Regions from separate parts of the Vibrio ponticus genome, predicted to be linked through region 1. Evidence: predicted binding sites of a transcription regulator. Region 1 holds the regulator's gene; each other region holds the start of a gene.
The links. Region 1 encodes PurR, which represses purine synthesis genes. Its sites were predicted from a motif close to TNANGNAAACGTTTNCNTNA; they were not measured.

Region 1 (4,290 bases):
ATAGCTCATCTAAACCACTTAATTTACATTGGGAATTAATTTCAAGTGTATTCTATTCATAAATCGTAACATTTCTAGTATTTGTTATATTAAAATCTAGAAAGATGATTTTTTATTGATTCAAGACAAAACTAGCGCAGTTGTTAATCTTTTGCCATTTTTTGACTCATTTAATCACAACATGTGTTATCGCTATTCATTTTTGTTCGCTAAAATATTAATAGTACTGAAACTTGGAGCATTGCGAGATGCAAGAATTAAAAGCGTTTAATGAAAAACGTGCAGAGATTTACTGGTGGTTTTCTAGTCTGTTCGCTAAAGAGCTAACAGAAGCAGAACTTGAGCAATATCAAAGCCCTGCTATTCGAGGCTTTCTTGCCGGTCTGGGTGAAAACCCAACGCTAAAACCTGCGGTTGACCGCCTTGTTGATGCGTTAAATCGTCAGATTGACCGTGAAGATGGTCAGCTTGAACTTGCCGCTGACTTTTGCGACTTGTTCTTGAAGTCAGACAAAGAATCAGCACTGCCTTATGCGTCTATGTACGTTGGCACGACTGGTTTGCTGCATGACGAACCAGCAAACGAGATGGATGCCCTGCTGACTAAGCATGGCGTAGCCGTTAACCAAGATTTGAACGAGCCTGCTGATCACATTGCCATTGAGCTCGATTTGCTTGGTAACATGATCATTCGTTCTAACGAACTTGAACAAGAGCGTCATCTCAACGATGCACTGCTAGAGCAAGAAGCGTTTATTCGTCAGCACATTTTAAACTGGGTGCCTAAGTTTGCCGCGAAAAGCCAAACTTTAGATTCATTCGGTTTCTACTCTTCTGTGGCGTCACTGCTGGTTGCTTTCTTAGAATTGGACTGCAACTACCTAGTGGGTGAAGAGAGCTAAAACACTCATTCGTCAACAATGAATGGGTTTTTCGTTTGCTACTGGCGACGATGCGGTCTAAAATCGAAGCCGCAAACGATAAAAAAATACGAATCAAGTACAAACCGCTGTAAAAAAGCGGTTTTTGTATTTCTATTACTTTCTGCCAGTTTTATTCAAAAATGTGAATAGCCATGTGGCAGCTATAAATAGGATCATACCTTATGGCCACTATTAAAGACGTTGCTCGCCTCGCTGGCGTATCAACTACGACAGTCTCACACGTAATTAACAAAACGCGTTTTGTTGCAGAAGCGACTCAAGAACGCGTTATGGAAGCAGTAAAAGAGCTAAACTACGCACCAAGTGCGGTGGCTCGTAGCTTAAAATGTAATACCACACGTACGATTGGTATGTTGGTGACTCAATCAACGAACCTTTTCTTCTCTGAAGTCATTGATGGCGTAGAGAGCTACTGCTACCGTCAAGGTTACACGTTGATCCTTTGTAATACCGGCGGTATTTACGAGAAGCAACGTGACTACATTCGCATGCTTGCAGAAAAGCGTGTCGACGGCATTTTAGTAATGTGTTCTGACCTAACTGAAGAACTGAGCGAGATGCTAGATCGCCATAAAGACATTCCTAAAGTGGTCATGGACTGGGGTCCAGAGAGCTCTCAAACCGACAAGATTATCGATAACGCAGAAGAAGGTGGCTACCTAGCAACCAAATTCCTTATCGACCATGGTCATAAAGATATCGCTTGTTTGAGTGGTCACTTTGAAAAAGCAGTTTGCCAAGAGCGTATTCAAGGCTTTAAGCGCGCAATGGGCGAAGCGAACCTGACGGTTGATGAAGACTGGATTTTAGAAGGTAACTTCGAGTGTGACACTGCTGTGTTAGCGGCTGACAAGATTGTTGCGATGGACAAACGCCCAACGGCAATTTTCTGTTTCAACGATACGATGGCACTAGGCTTAATGAGCCGCCTACAGCAAAAAGGCATTCGTATCCCTGAAGATATGTCAGTGATTGGTTACGACAACATTGAACTAGCAGAGTACTTCTCACCACCGCTAACCACGGTTCACCAACCTAAGCGTCGTGTGGGTAAAAACGCATTTGAAATCTTACTTGAGCGCATTAAGGACAAAGAGCACGAAAAACGTGTGTTTGAAATGCACCCAGAAATCGTTGATCGCTCTACCGTTGCGAAAATCAACTAAATCAGAGTACCGAGCAATACGCTGGCAAATGTCCGAGCATAGTACTTTGAAGTAACTCGCATTTATATCAATAGCTGATGGTTAAACTGTCAGCTATTGTCTTTTCTATTCAACTTAATTCTTGCATTAGATTCACAACTATTTCATAGTAATAAGATACTTAGCTGCTAAGTAAACAATCTTTAGCAAAGCAAATTAAGTCACGCACAGGGCAAACCAGACTGAAAAGCTGGGACGCAAAGCCACCGGCCTAAACATCATTGTCATCGACAATATGTATGGTAGCGGGGTTGCCGATGGTAGAAATGCGCACGTTAACGGATTACTCTCCTATTTCCTGCACAACTGCTATTCTCTCGGACCTGATTTGGTGGCGTATTGACATACACATACACCGAGAAAGTACTGAATGGATAAACCAATTCTTAAAGACTCAATGAGGCTATTTGAGCCGCTAGGTCGTATTAAATCTCGATCTATGTTTGGTGGGTTTGGGATCTTTGCAGACGAAACAATGTTTGCACTAGTGGTACATAATAAGCTTCATATTCGCGCAGACAGTGCTCTAGCTGCACAATTTAAATTACAAGGCTTCGAACCATACGTATATCAGAAACGTGGCTTCCCGGTAGTAACCAAGTACTTCGCTCTTAGCGAAGAGTGGTACAACGACAGTGAAAAAACACTGCAGATCGGACGTGAAGCTCACACTCAAGCGCAGCAAGAGAAGTCGGTTCAAGCCGAAACCAAGCCGACTCGTATTAAAGATTTGCCAAACCTGCGCCTAGCAACAGAGCGTATGCTGAAAAAAGCAGGCATCGACAATGTCGAACAACTCGAAGAAGCAGGCTCTGTAGAAGCGTATAAGGCGATTCGAGACACTCACAGCAGCGACGTCAGTTTAGAGCTCCTCTGGTCATTAGAAGGCGCGATAAAAGGCACACATTGGTCTGTGGTTCCCCAGACTCGTCGAGAAGAACTGCTCTCTCGACTACAGTAGAGTAAAAAAGTCAGCAACTGCTGGCTTTTTTTATGAAAGTTTTTCTTTGCTTTGAGGTTCTTATTAAACAATAGGAACAAATTACCCGATAAATGAACTAAATTAACTCAAGGGCGTAGAGAAGGGTTAAAGGAGAGCAAAGATGAATAAGAAACTGATTATTGGCATTGCATTGATTGCACTGATTGCCCTATTGATCACTCAGTTTGGCGATCAGTTAACGTTAGAAAACGCGAAAGCCCAGCAAGCAGCCCTAGGCTCTTTCATTGATCAGAATTTCGCTGTTGCCGCCATCACATACTTTGCCGCCTATGTCGCGATTACTGCCTTTTCAATTCCAGGAGCGGCTGTCGTCACCCTCCTTGGGGCGGCTCTATTTGGTTTCTGGACGAGCTTGCTGCTGGTCTCATTTGCCAGCACTCTAGGCGCTACCCTCGCCTTCCTCAGCAGCCGTTTTCTACTGCGTGATTGGGTACAAGGTAAGTTTGGCGATAAACTCACTGCCATCAACCAAGGCGTTGCCAAAGATGGCGCATTCTATTTGTTTTCGTTGCGCCTAATTCCAGTCTTTCCGTTCTTCTTAATCAATTTATTAATGGGGCTAACTCCAATCACGACCGCCCGTTTTTATTTGGTCAGTCAAATTGGCATGTTGCCGGGTACGGCAGTGTACTTAAATGCAGGGACACAATTAGCGCAAATCGATAGTTTGTCAGGAATCGTGTCACCTTCGGTGCTGGTCTCCTTTGCACTGCTTGGCTTATTCCCAATCATTGCTAAATGGGCAATGAACAAATTTAGAGGTCAGCCTCAATCTCAGAGCCAAGCATAACCGCCCTAATTAGCCTGACACGGAGATAAAGGTGAAAATCTATAGTGCGACTAACCCTCCACAAGCTCACATCGTGTGTGAGCTTCTACGCTCGTACAATATCGCTTGTGAAGTAAGAGGCGAAGGTATCTTTGGTCTACAAGGTGAAGTGCCGTTTGGTGAGGCAAGTGCGCCCCATGTCTGGTTATTAGATCAAGACAAGAGCGCGGAAGCCAAACAGTTAATTGAGCAGTTTGAGCAACCACACACAGAGGCATCTTGGCAATGCCCTGAATGTGGAGAAATCAATGAAGGTCAATTCGCCCTGTGTTGGCAGTGCGGAGAATCCTTGGTTGAGGCTTAACCAAT
Region 2 (4,290 bases), 1.8 Mb from region 1:
GGTCGGATTAAATTACTCGCACATACCTTTATTAATGGCGGTGAATACTACGATATGGATCGCTATGTTGAGTGTAAAGTTTGTGGTCACAAAGAGCTGGACAATAAAGGCAACGAGTTTGAGTAGACATAAAAAAACCGAGCAAATTGCTCGGTTTTTCATTTCTAATCTTTGCTTAAGCAAGTAGTTCGTTAGCAGTGTTCACTACGTTTTCTACTGTGAAGCCAAACATTTCAAATAGTTGCTCAGCAGGCGCTGACTCACCAAAGGTAGTCATACCGATGATGCGACCATCAAAGCCAACGTACTTGTACCAGAAGTCAGCAATACCGGCTTCAATTGCGATACGTGCCGTCACATCTGATGGCAGTACTGACTCACGGTAAGCGGCGTCTTGCTTATCAAATGCATCGGTTGATGGCATTGATACTACACGTACCGCTTTACCGGCTGCTGTTAGCTCTTCTGCCGCTTTCACTGCAAGTTCAACTTCAGAACCTGTTGCGATTAGGATTAGCTCCGGTTTGCCTGCGCAATCTTTTAGGATGTAAGCACCCTTAGCGATGTCCGCTACTTGCTCTGTTGAACGAGGCTGCTGCGCTAGGTTTTGACGAGAGAAGATCAATGATGTAGGACCATCTTTACGCTCAATCGCCAGTTTCCAAGCCACTGCTGACTCAACTTGGTCACATGGACGCCATGTGCTCATGTTTGGTGTTAGACGTAGTGAAGCCATTTGTTCAACCGGTTGGTGAGTTGGACCGTCTTCACCAAGACCGATAGAGTCGTGCGTGTAAACTTGGATGTTCTGAACTTTCATCAGAGCAGCCATGCGCATTGCGTTACGTGCGTATTCCATGAACATTAGGAAAGTTGCACCGTAAGGAACAAAACCACCGTGTAGCGCGATACCGTTCATGATCGCGGTCATACCGAACTCACGTACACCGTAGTGGATGTAGTTACCAGAGAAGTCGTTTGCTTCTAGAGACTTAGAGCCCGACCACATGGTTAGGTTAGAAGGCGCTAGGTCAGCAGAGCCGCCCATAAATTCTGGTAGCATTTGACCAAATGCTTCTAGTGCATTTTGTGATGCTTTACGTGATGCGATGTTCGCTGGGTTTGCTTGAAGGTCAGCAATGATTTGGCTTGCTTTCTCTTCCCACTGTGCAGGCAGTTCGCCGTTGATACGACGTTTAAGCTCTGCCGCTTCTGCAGGGTATGCTGCTGCGTACGCGTCAAATTTTGCGTTCCAAGCCGCTTCTTTGTCAGCGCCTGCTGCTTTTGCATCCCACTCTGCGTAAACGTCAGCTGGGATTTCAAATGCTGGGTGTTCCCAACCTAGGAATTCACGCGCTGCTGCGATTTCTTCTGCACCTAGTGGTGCACCGTGGCAATCGTGTGAACCTGATTTGTTTGGCGAGCCAAAACCGATGATGGTTTTGGTACAGATTAGCGTTGGGCGTGGGTCTGCTTTCGCAGCGATGATTGCAGCGTTGATCGCTTCAGCATCGTGACCATCCACCGCTGGGATTACGTGCCAGCCGTACGCTTCAAAACGTTTCGGTGTGTCATCTGAGAACCAACCTTCTACGTGACCATCGATAGAAATACCGTTGTCATCCCAGAATGCGATTAGTTTACCAAGACCAAGCGTACCAGCTAGAGAACATGCCTCGTGCGAGATACCTTCCATTAGACAGCCGTCGCCCATGAACACGTAAGTGTGGTGGTCAACGATGTCGTGGCCTTCTTTATTGAACTGAGCAGCCATTGCTTTCTCAGCCATTGCCATACCCACAGCATTGGTGATGCCTTGACCTAGAGGACCAGTGGTTGTTTCGATACCTGGCGCGTAACCGTACTCAGGGTGACCTGGGGTCTTCGAGTGCAATTGACGGAAGTTTTTCAGATCGTCAATAGATAGCTCGTAGCCACTTAGGTGTAGTAGTGAGTAAATTAGCATTGAGCCGTGACCGTTAGACAGTACGAAACGGTCGCGATCAGCCCATTCTGGGTTCGCTGGGTTGTGGTTTAGGTGAGAACGCCAAAGAACTTCAGCGATATCTGCCATACCCATAGGTGCGCCTGGGTGACCAGAGTTAGCTTGTTGAACACCATCCATGCTTAGAGCGCGAATTGCGTTAGCAAGCTTTCTATTCAAAGAAACGTTACGAGAAGACATGTCTGCTCCTGAGTGCAAGTAAGCGAGTTAATCGTTCGGGGAATTGTTGTGGGCGTATTCTCTCAAAGCGACCAGAGCACTGCAAACGTTTTCCAGACAAAAAAAACACAAAAAAAGCCTTTTTAGCGTCGAAATAAGCAAACTTCGCGTCACCACCACGTGGCGATGCAAACGTTTGTTTCACAATTTTCATGAAAAAGAGCTTGTAATTCGAGCTATCAAATTTAAAATAGACGTCTAGATGTAGAAACACCTACACACCCTAAGGCTATTTTTTTGAGTAGGTAAAGCCTGCTCTTTTCAACCAAATATGGAGCTCACATGGCTAAGCACCTGTTTACTTCTGAGTCTGTTTCAGAAGGCCATCCAGATAAAATTGCAGACCAAATCTCTGATGCTGTTCTTGATGCGATCCTAGAACAAGACCCGAAAGCACGTGTTGCGTGTGAAACTTACGTTAAGACCGGTATGGTAATGGTGGGTGGTGAGATCACCACTTCAGCATGGGTAGATATCGAAGAACTCACTCGTGAAACAGTACGTGAAATTGGTTACGTTCACTCAGACATGGGCTTTGATGCTAACTCTTGTGCAGTACTAAATACTATCGGTAAGCAATCACCAGACATCAACCAAGGTGTTGATAAGGCTGATCCTAAAGAGCAAGGCGCAGGTGACCAAGGCATTATGTTCGGTTACGCATGTAACGAAACTGACGTACTGATGCCAGCACCGATCACTTACTCACACCGCCTAGTTCAACGCCAAGCAGAAGTACGTAAAAACGGTACGCTTGATTGGCTACGTCCTGATGCAAAATCTCAGGTGACGTTCCAGTATGACCAAGGCAAGATCGTTGGTATCGATGCAGTTGTACTTTCAACTCAGCACTGTGATTCAATCTCTACTCCAGATCTACGCGAAGCGGTGATGGAAGAGATCATCAAACCAGTTCTACCTTCAGAGTGGCTAAACAAAGAGACCAAATACTTCATTAACCCAACAGGTCGTTTCGTGATCGGTGGTCCAATGGGTGACTGTGGTCTAACAGGTCGTAAGATCATCGTCGATACCTACGGCGGCGCAGCGCGTCACGGTGGTGGTGCATTCTCTGGTAAAGATCCATCGAAAGTAGACCGCAGTGCAGCATACGCAGCACGTTACGTAGCGAAAAACATCGTTGCGGCAGGTATGGCTGATCGTTGTGAAATCCAACTTTCTTACGCTATCGGTGTTGCAGATCCAACGTCTATCATGATCGAAACTTTCGGTACTGAAAAAGTAGCGCACAACATCATTATTGAAGCGGTACGTCAGTTCTTCGACCTACGCCCATACGGTCTACAAGAGATGTTGAACCTACTGCAACCTATCTACAAAAAGACAGCAGCATACGGTCACTTTGGTCGCGAAGAGTTCCCATGGGAAGCGACTGATAAAGCGGCTCTACTGCGTGAGTTTGCTGGTATCAAATAATTCCTACTCAGTTTGTCGGCTGTTAAGCCTTTCATTTCAAACTGTTAAAGTAATGCCTATTTCTAGCCCTTGCCGATGCAAGGGCTTTTTCTTGTTCGAAGATCCCCTCAACTAACACGCCAAGCAGCAAATAATTTGTAAATTCTTTCATCTGCGCCAATAGTTAAATTAATGTTAAATGTTATTTGTGACGTACAAAACCATGATGCGGCTCACGACAATAAGATGTCCTCGCGTTAGTCAGCATCGCTATTTATAGCCACGCGCGCTAGTGGCTTTAGTGAGAGACAATCAAGGAGGAGTCATGCCTCGAATAGTTAACAATCCATCAGAACTGAAACAAGAGCGGAAAACGGTCCCCAACCATGAGTATGCTCGAACCTTTCCCTGCAATACGGTGAGCATTAGTGCACCGTTCCATTGGTTAGCACTTGGTTTACACGACTTTGTGCGTATGCCGATCATCAGCGCCTTTTATGGACTCTGCTTTATGGCGGCTGCGGTCGGTATCGTGCTGTTAGTCCAATGGCAAGGCACACATTTGGTCATCATGCCAAGCCTCGTGGTTTACATGCTGATCGGTCCTTTCCTTGCTCTTGGTCTTTACGACGCCAGTTGGGAGCGAGAAC
Region 3 (4,290 bases), 1.8 Mb from region 1:
CTGCGATTCCGAACATTGCCTTTAACCATCAAAAAGCCAATCAGAAAGACATTGAAATCATCAATCTTGATTCATTACATGCTCGGCAACATCTGATACATAGTCCCTATCACCCACACCGAATCAATTTCTTCAATTTCCTTTTTATTGAGGCTGGTGAAGGTGCCCATATGATTGACTTTGAACGCTACTCTCTATCGCCAGGTTCAATGCTATTTATCCAGCGCGAACAAGTGCACTGCTTTGAATTCAATGAAAAAATCAAAGGAAAAATAGTCTTATTCACGCAAAATTTTTTAGATACGCTGCACGCTCATATGTGCTTGCCAAACTTTACTCCCACGCACTTAAACAAATTGTATTCACCGCAAGTTAAATTGGATCCGCAAAGCCAGCAGCGAATTGCAAATTTACTTAGTGAAATTGAGCATGAGCAAAGCCTACCTAACGGCGATTCTCTTATTGTGATGTACCTATTTTCCGCGCTTGCACAGACCTTGCACCGTCTAAGACCAAAGCTCACGGAAGACAAACTATCAAAAGAGCAAAGTATTCGACTCGCGCGATTCTTTGACTTAATTCAGGCGAACTTTCACTGCGTCCGTGATGCAAGTTGGTATGCGAATCAGTTAAATACCACCTACAAAACCTTAAACCAACTATGCAAGGCAGCGACAGGGTTGACTGCCAAGCAGATGATCAACTCATTCAGCGGTATTGAGATGAAACGTCGACTAGTCGTCAGCAATACAACAACACAGCAGTTGGCTTATGATTTTGGTTTTGAGGATGCGAGCAATTTTATTAAGTACTTTAAACAACTAACGGGGATGACGCCGACACAGTTTAAGCAGCACTACAAACCATAGAGCCTTAGTGATTTGCGTATAGATACAAAAAAGGCTGACGAAAGTCGTCAGCCTGAGATGATAGATATGAATAGTGGGTATCTTAGATCGCCCAGCCACCGGCGTAGAAGCCGACCAACACCAATGTCAGCAATACGATACCAAAGCTTAACTTCTTCCACTCACCCGCTACCACGCGACCGCAAACTAGGCACAAGAAGCCTAGCATAATACCGGTTACGATATTCGCAGTGAGTACGATAAACACCGCACAAACCAAACCTGATAGCGCATCAACTGAATCAGCAAAATCCAGCTTGCTCACGTTACTTAGCATTAGCAGACCCACATACATCAAAGCTGGCGCTGTCGCGTAACTTGGCACTAAGTAACTGATTGGTGAGATAAACAGTACCAGCAAGAACAGCAAACCAACGACTACCGCCGTTAAACCTGTTTTGCCACCAGCCGCTGTACCCGCAGCTGATTCAATGTATACCGCAGCAGGAGAACCACCGAAGAAGCCAGACGCGATACTGGCTACTGAATCAGAAGTAAGAGCTTTACCACCATCAATGATGTTGCCATCTTTATCCAGAAGGTTAGCTTGACCAGCTACCGCGCGAATCGTACCTGTTGCATCAAAGATCGCCGTCATCACTAGCGCAAGCACACTTGGTAAAACCAGTGGGCTGAATGCGCCCATGATGTCCATAGTGCCAAATAGCGAGCTTTCACCACCAAAAGAAGGCATCGCGAATAACCCTTGGTATTGCACGTTTGGATCAAAGATCAAACCAAACCCAGAGATTGCGATGATCACCAATAGAATACCGCCCGGCACTCGGCGTTTTTCTAAACCAAAAATTGCCGCTAAACCTAGCACTGACATAATCACTGGTAGCGAGGTGAAATCACCAAACTTAACCGGTAGACCCGCCGCCGCATTTTTCTCAACCAAGCCAACACCATTGGCTGCAATCAGTAGTAGAAATAGACCAATACCGATACCTGTACCATGCGCGATGCCTGTTGGCAGGTGGGTCAAAATCCACTGACGAAGACCGGTTACCGTAATAGCGGTAAACACCACGCCCATCAAAAATACCGCACCAAGTGCGACAGGAATCGAAACGCCTTGCCCCAATACCAAGCTAAATGCAGTAAATGCAGTTAAAGAAATAGCACAACCAATCGCCATCGGTAGGTTTGCCCAAAAACCCATAAGTAGCGAACCAAACGCAGCAACTAAACAGGTTGCAATGAAGACTGCACCTTGGTCAAAACCAGCCGCTCCCAGCATGCTCGGTACAACGATCACTGAATAAACCATTGCAAGGAAAGTCGTTAAGCCAGCCAGTACTTCTTGGCGAACGTTACTGCCGCGAGCAGTAATAGAGAAATACGAATCTAATTTACCTGCGCCAGTCGTAGGTCGATTTTCAATCTGTTGAACATCGGATGGAGTCTTGTCAGACATGGGAGTTCCTATTTACGTTTTTAGACCCAAATACCATCAGTGACATCAATTAAAAACAGCGAATAATTGATAACTGAATGGGAGGAAACAGGTCTGTAATGGCAATTTAACAAAGCTGCTAATTTTGGTTAAATAGCGGGAAAATTGCAGACCAGACTATTTAAAGGCGACGAAATTACCTGTAAATGAACGCAATGACAAGTGATTTAAACCTTTGCCGCAAACGTTACCGTAAAGAGCCGTATACAATTATACGGCTCTTTAACTGACAAATAAGAAACAACAGAGCAAGAAGAACGACTTACAAAATTTTGATCAATTGATCGAGCAGTTTACGCACAGCGCTCGTCAACTGAGGATGCTTTTCACTCAACTGAACTAAGCGCGGAGAATAGTCATAATAGAGATCAATCAGCCAATCTCCACCCGGAAGTTTACTCAGGACTTCATCTCTGAATTTTCTCAACTTATTTATCTTACTCGGTTGATTAGCATAAATTTTAGAAGCCACAAAACAACGCGAGTCACTCGAGGCTTGCGCTATCGGCGCCGAAATTTTCGGCTGAATAACGAACGTCTCTTTATCTTGTGCCTCAACTTGTAGATTCAGCTGTTTACCTGAACGACTCACAACCTGCCAGGTGGTTGAACTTGCTGCCGCTATCTCAACATCGATATTATCGAACATATAGTAAGAGCCTTCGATGGTTAGAGAGATTAAGTAAGGTGACTGTCGTGGTGTTGCTGTAATTGCGATTTTTTGCTCGCCCATTTCAGAGACGCTTACAACATCAGCCTGATCAGTAGAGACTTTGATATTAGCCCCTTGAGTGCTGCGTAATACCCAATCCTGCGTTTCTACCACTCGATAAGTGAGCGTCGACAAATACGCATTATTGATTAACGTAAACGACCACTCTCCAACTTCACTGGTATCAAGTTGAATTTGACTACCACTCAAACTTATTACCTTTCCATCAGGATCATCCACTAATTGATAGTTCGCTGAACTATCCAAATCAAGCAACATCTCGGCGGTCGTATTCAGAGGTATATCGGCAAAGGCTCTCACCATTGTTGGTGCAAATAGGTTGCCGGACTCTACTTCACCACTGTATGAGGAGAAAACGTCAATCGGAGACTGCTCATCAAACTGGTACTGATAATTGGCGCGCACTCGATAGCGCACCGATTGATTCTCATCCAGCTCAATACTCAGTTGATTGTTTGGGGCAACAACGGTTGCAATAGTCGTGAATCGACCATTTTTAAATTCTTGTATTTCATAACTGTGCGCCCAGATACTGCCACGCCAATCTAGTAGTAACTGTTGATCATGAGAAGATAACTTAACTTCGCTTGGGGCTATCAGTTCACTTTGATACGGATACGAAACGAGTAATTCACCATTGCTTCCATAACCCTGAAAGTAGCCATAAGGCAGTTCTGAATACTCAAATTCAACTCGTTCAGCGGTAGCTAGTGTAGTGGTGAGCGCCCACTCACTTTCATCTGCAAGCGCTGGTCTAAACGACCAATTAGTCACTTGGTCTAACAATATTCCCGACAGAGTAATTTGGGTGACTGATGTATCTACGCTGACAATTGAGGTGGGGATGCTGCCCAACGTTATCGCGCCTATAGCATCTAAACGCCCCTGCGCATTAACTTTGCCAATCAGACTTCGTTCGGGTTTGACCGAATTCAACAATTTGGCATTTATTTGTGTTGCTGATAAGTGGCTATCTTGCTGCCAAAGCATCGCAGCGACACTACTGACGATAGGTGCTGCCATTGAAGTACCAGAGAGAACTTGGGTTTGCTCATCTGGATATAAACTCAAAATATCCGTCCCACTAGCCGCAATATCGACCAATGTGTAGCTGTAGTTACTGGATGGATTTAGTCGATTGCTAGAACTATCCCAGTTAGCAACCGCTAACATACCATCAAGTTGAACTG

Region 2: the regulator PurR is predicted to act here: its motif matches at 2,349-2,368, upstream of metK (methionine adenosyltransferase).
Region 3: the regulator PurR is predicted to act here: its motif matches at 2,544-2,563, upstream of GZN30_RS11175 (NCS2 family permease).

The regions. Positions count from the first base shown of each region.
Region 1 covers NZ_AP019657.1:694,747-699,036, reverse strand. The annotation lists gene torR (two-component system response regulator TorR) at 1-9, opposite strand, end outside; gene torD (molecular chaperone TorD) at 249-902, shown strand; gene purR (HTH-type transcriptional repressor PurR) at 1,106-2,110, shown strand; cyclic di-GMP riboswitch class I at 2,311-2,408, shown strand; gene GZN30_RS03115 (TfoX/Sxy family DNA transformation protein) at 2,520-3,110, shown strand; gene GZN30_RS03110 (TVP38/TMEM64 family protein) at 3,253-3,942, shown strand; gene GZN30_RS03105 (putative signal transducing protein) at 3,974-4,285, shown strand; gene GZN30_RS03100 (alpha/beta fold hydrolase) at 4,282-4,290, opposite strand, start outside.
Region 2 covers NZ_AP019657.1:2,538,282-2,542,571, forward strand. The annotation lists gene GZN30_RS11285 (hypothetical protein) at 1-126, shown strand, start outside; gene tkt (transketolase) at 176-2,185, opposite strand; gene metK (methionine adenosyltransferase) at 2,507-3,661, shown strand; gene GZN30_RS11300 (DUF2189 domain-containing protein) at 3,966-4,290, shown strand, end outside.
Region 3 covers NZ_AP019657.1:2,505,539-2,509,828, forward strand. The annotation lists gene GZN30_RS11170 (helix-turn-helix domain-containing protein) at 1-869, shown strand, start outside; gene GZN30_RS11175 (NCS2 family permease) at 952-2,328, opposite strand; gene GZN30_RS11180 (S8 family serine peptidase) at 2,630-4,290, opposite strand, start outside.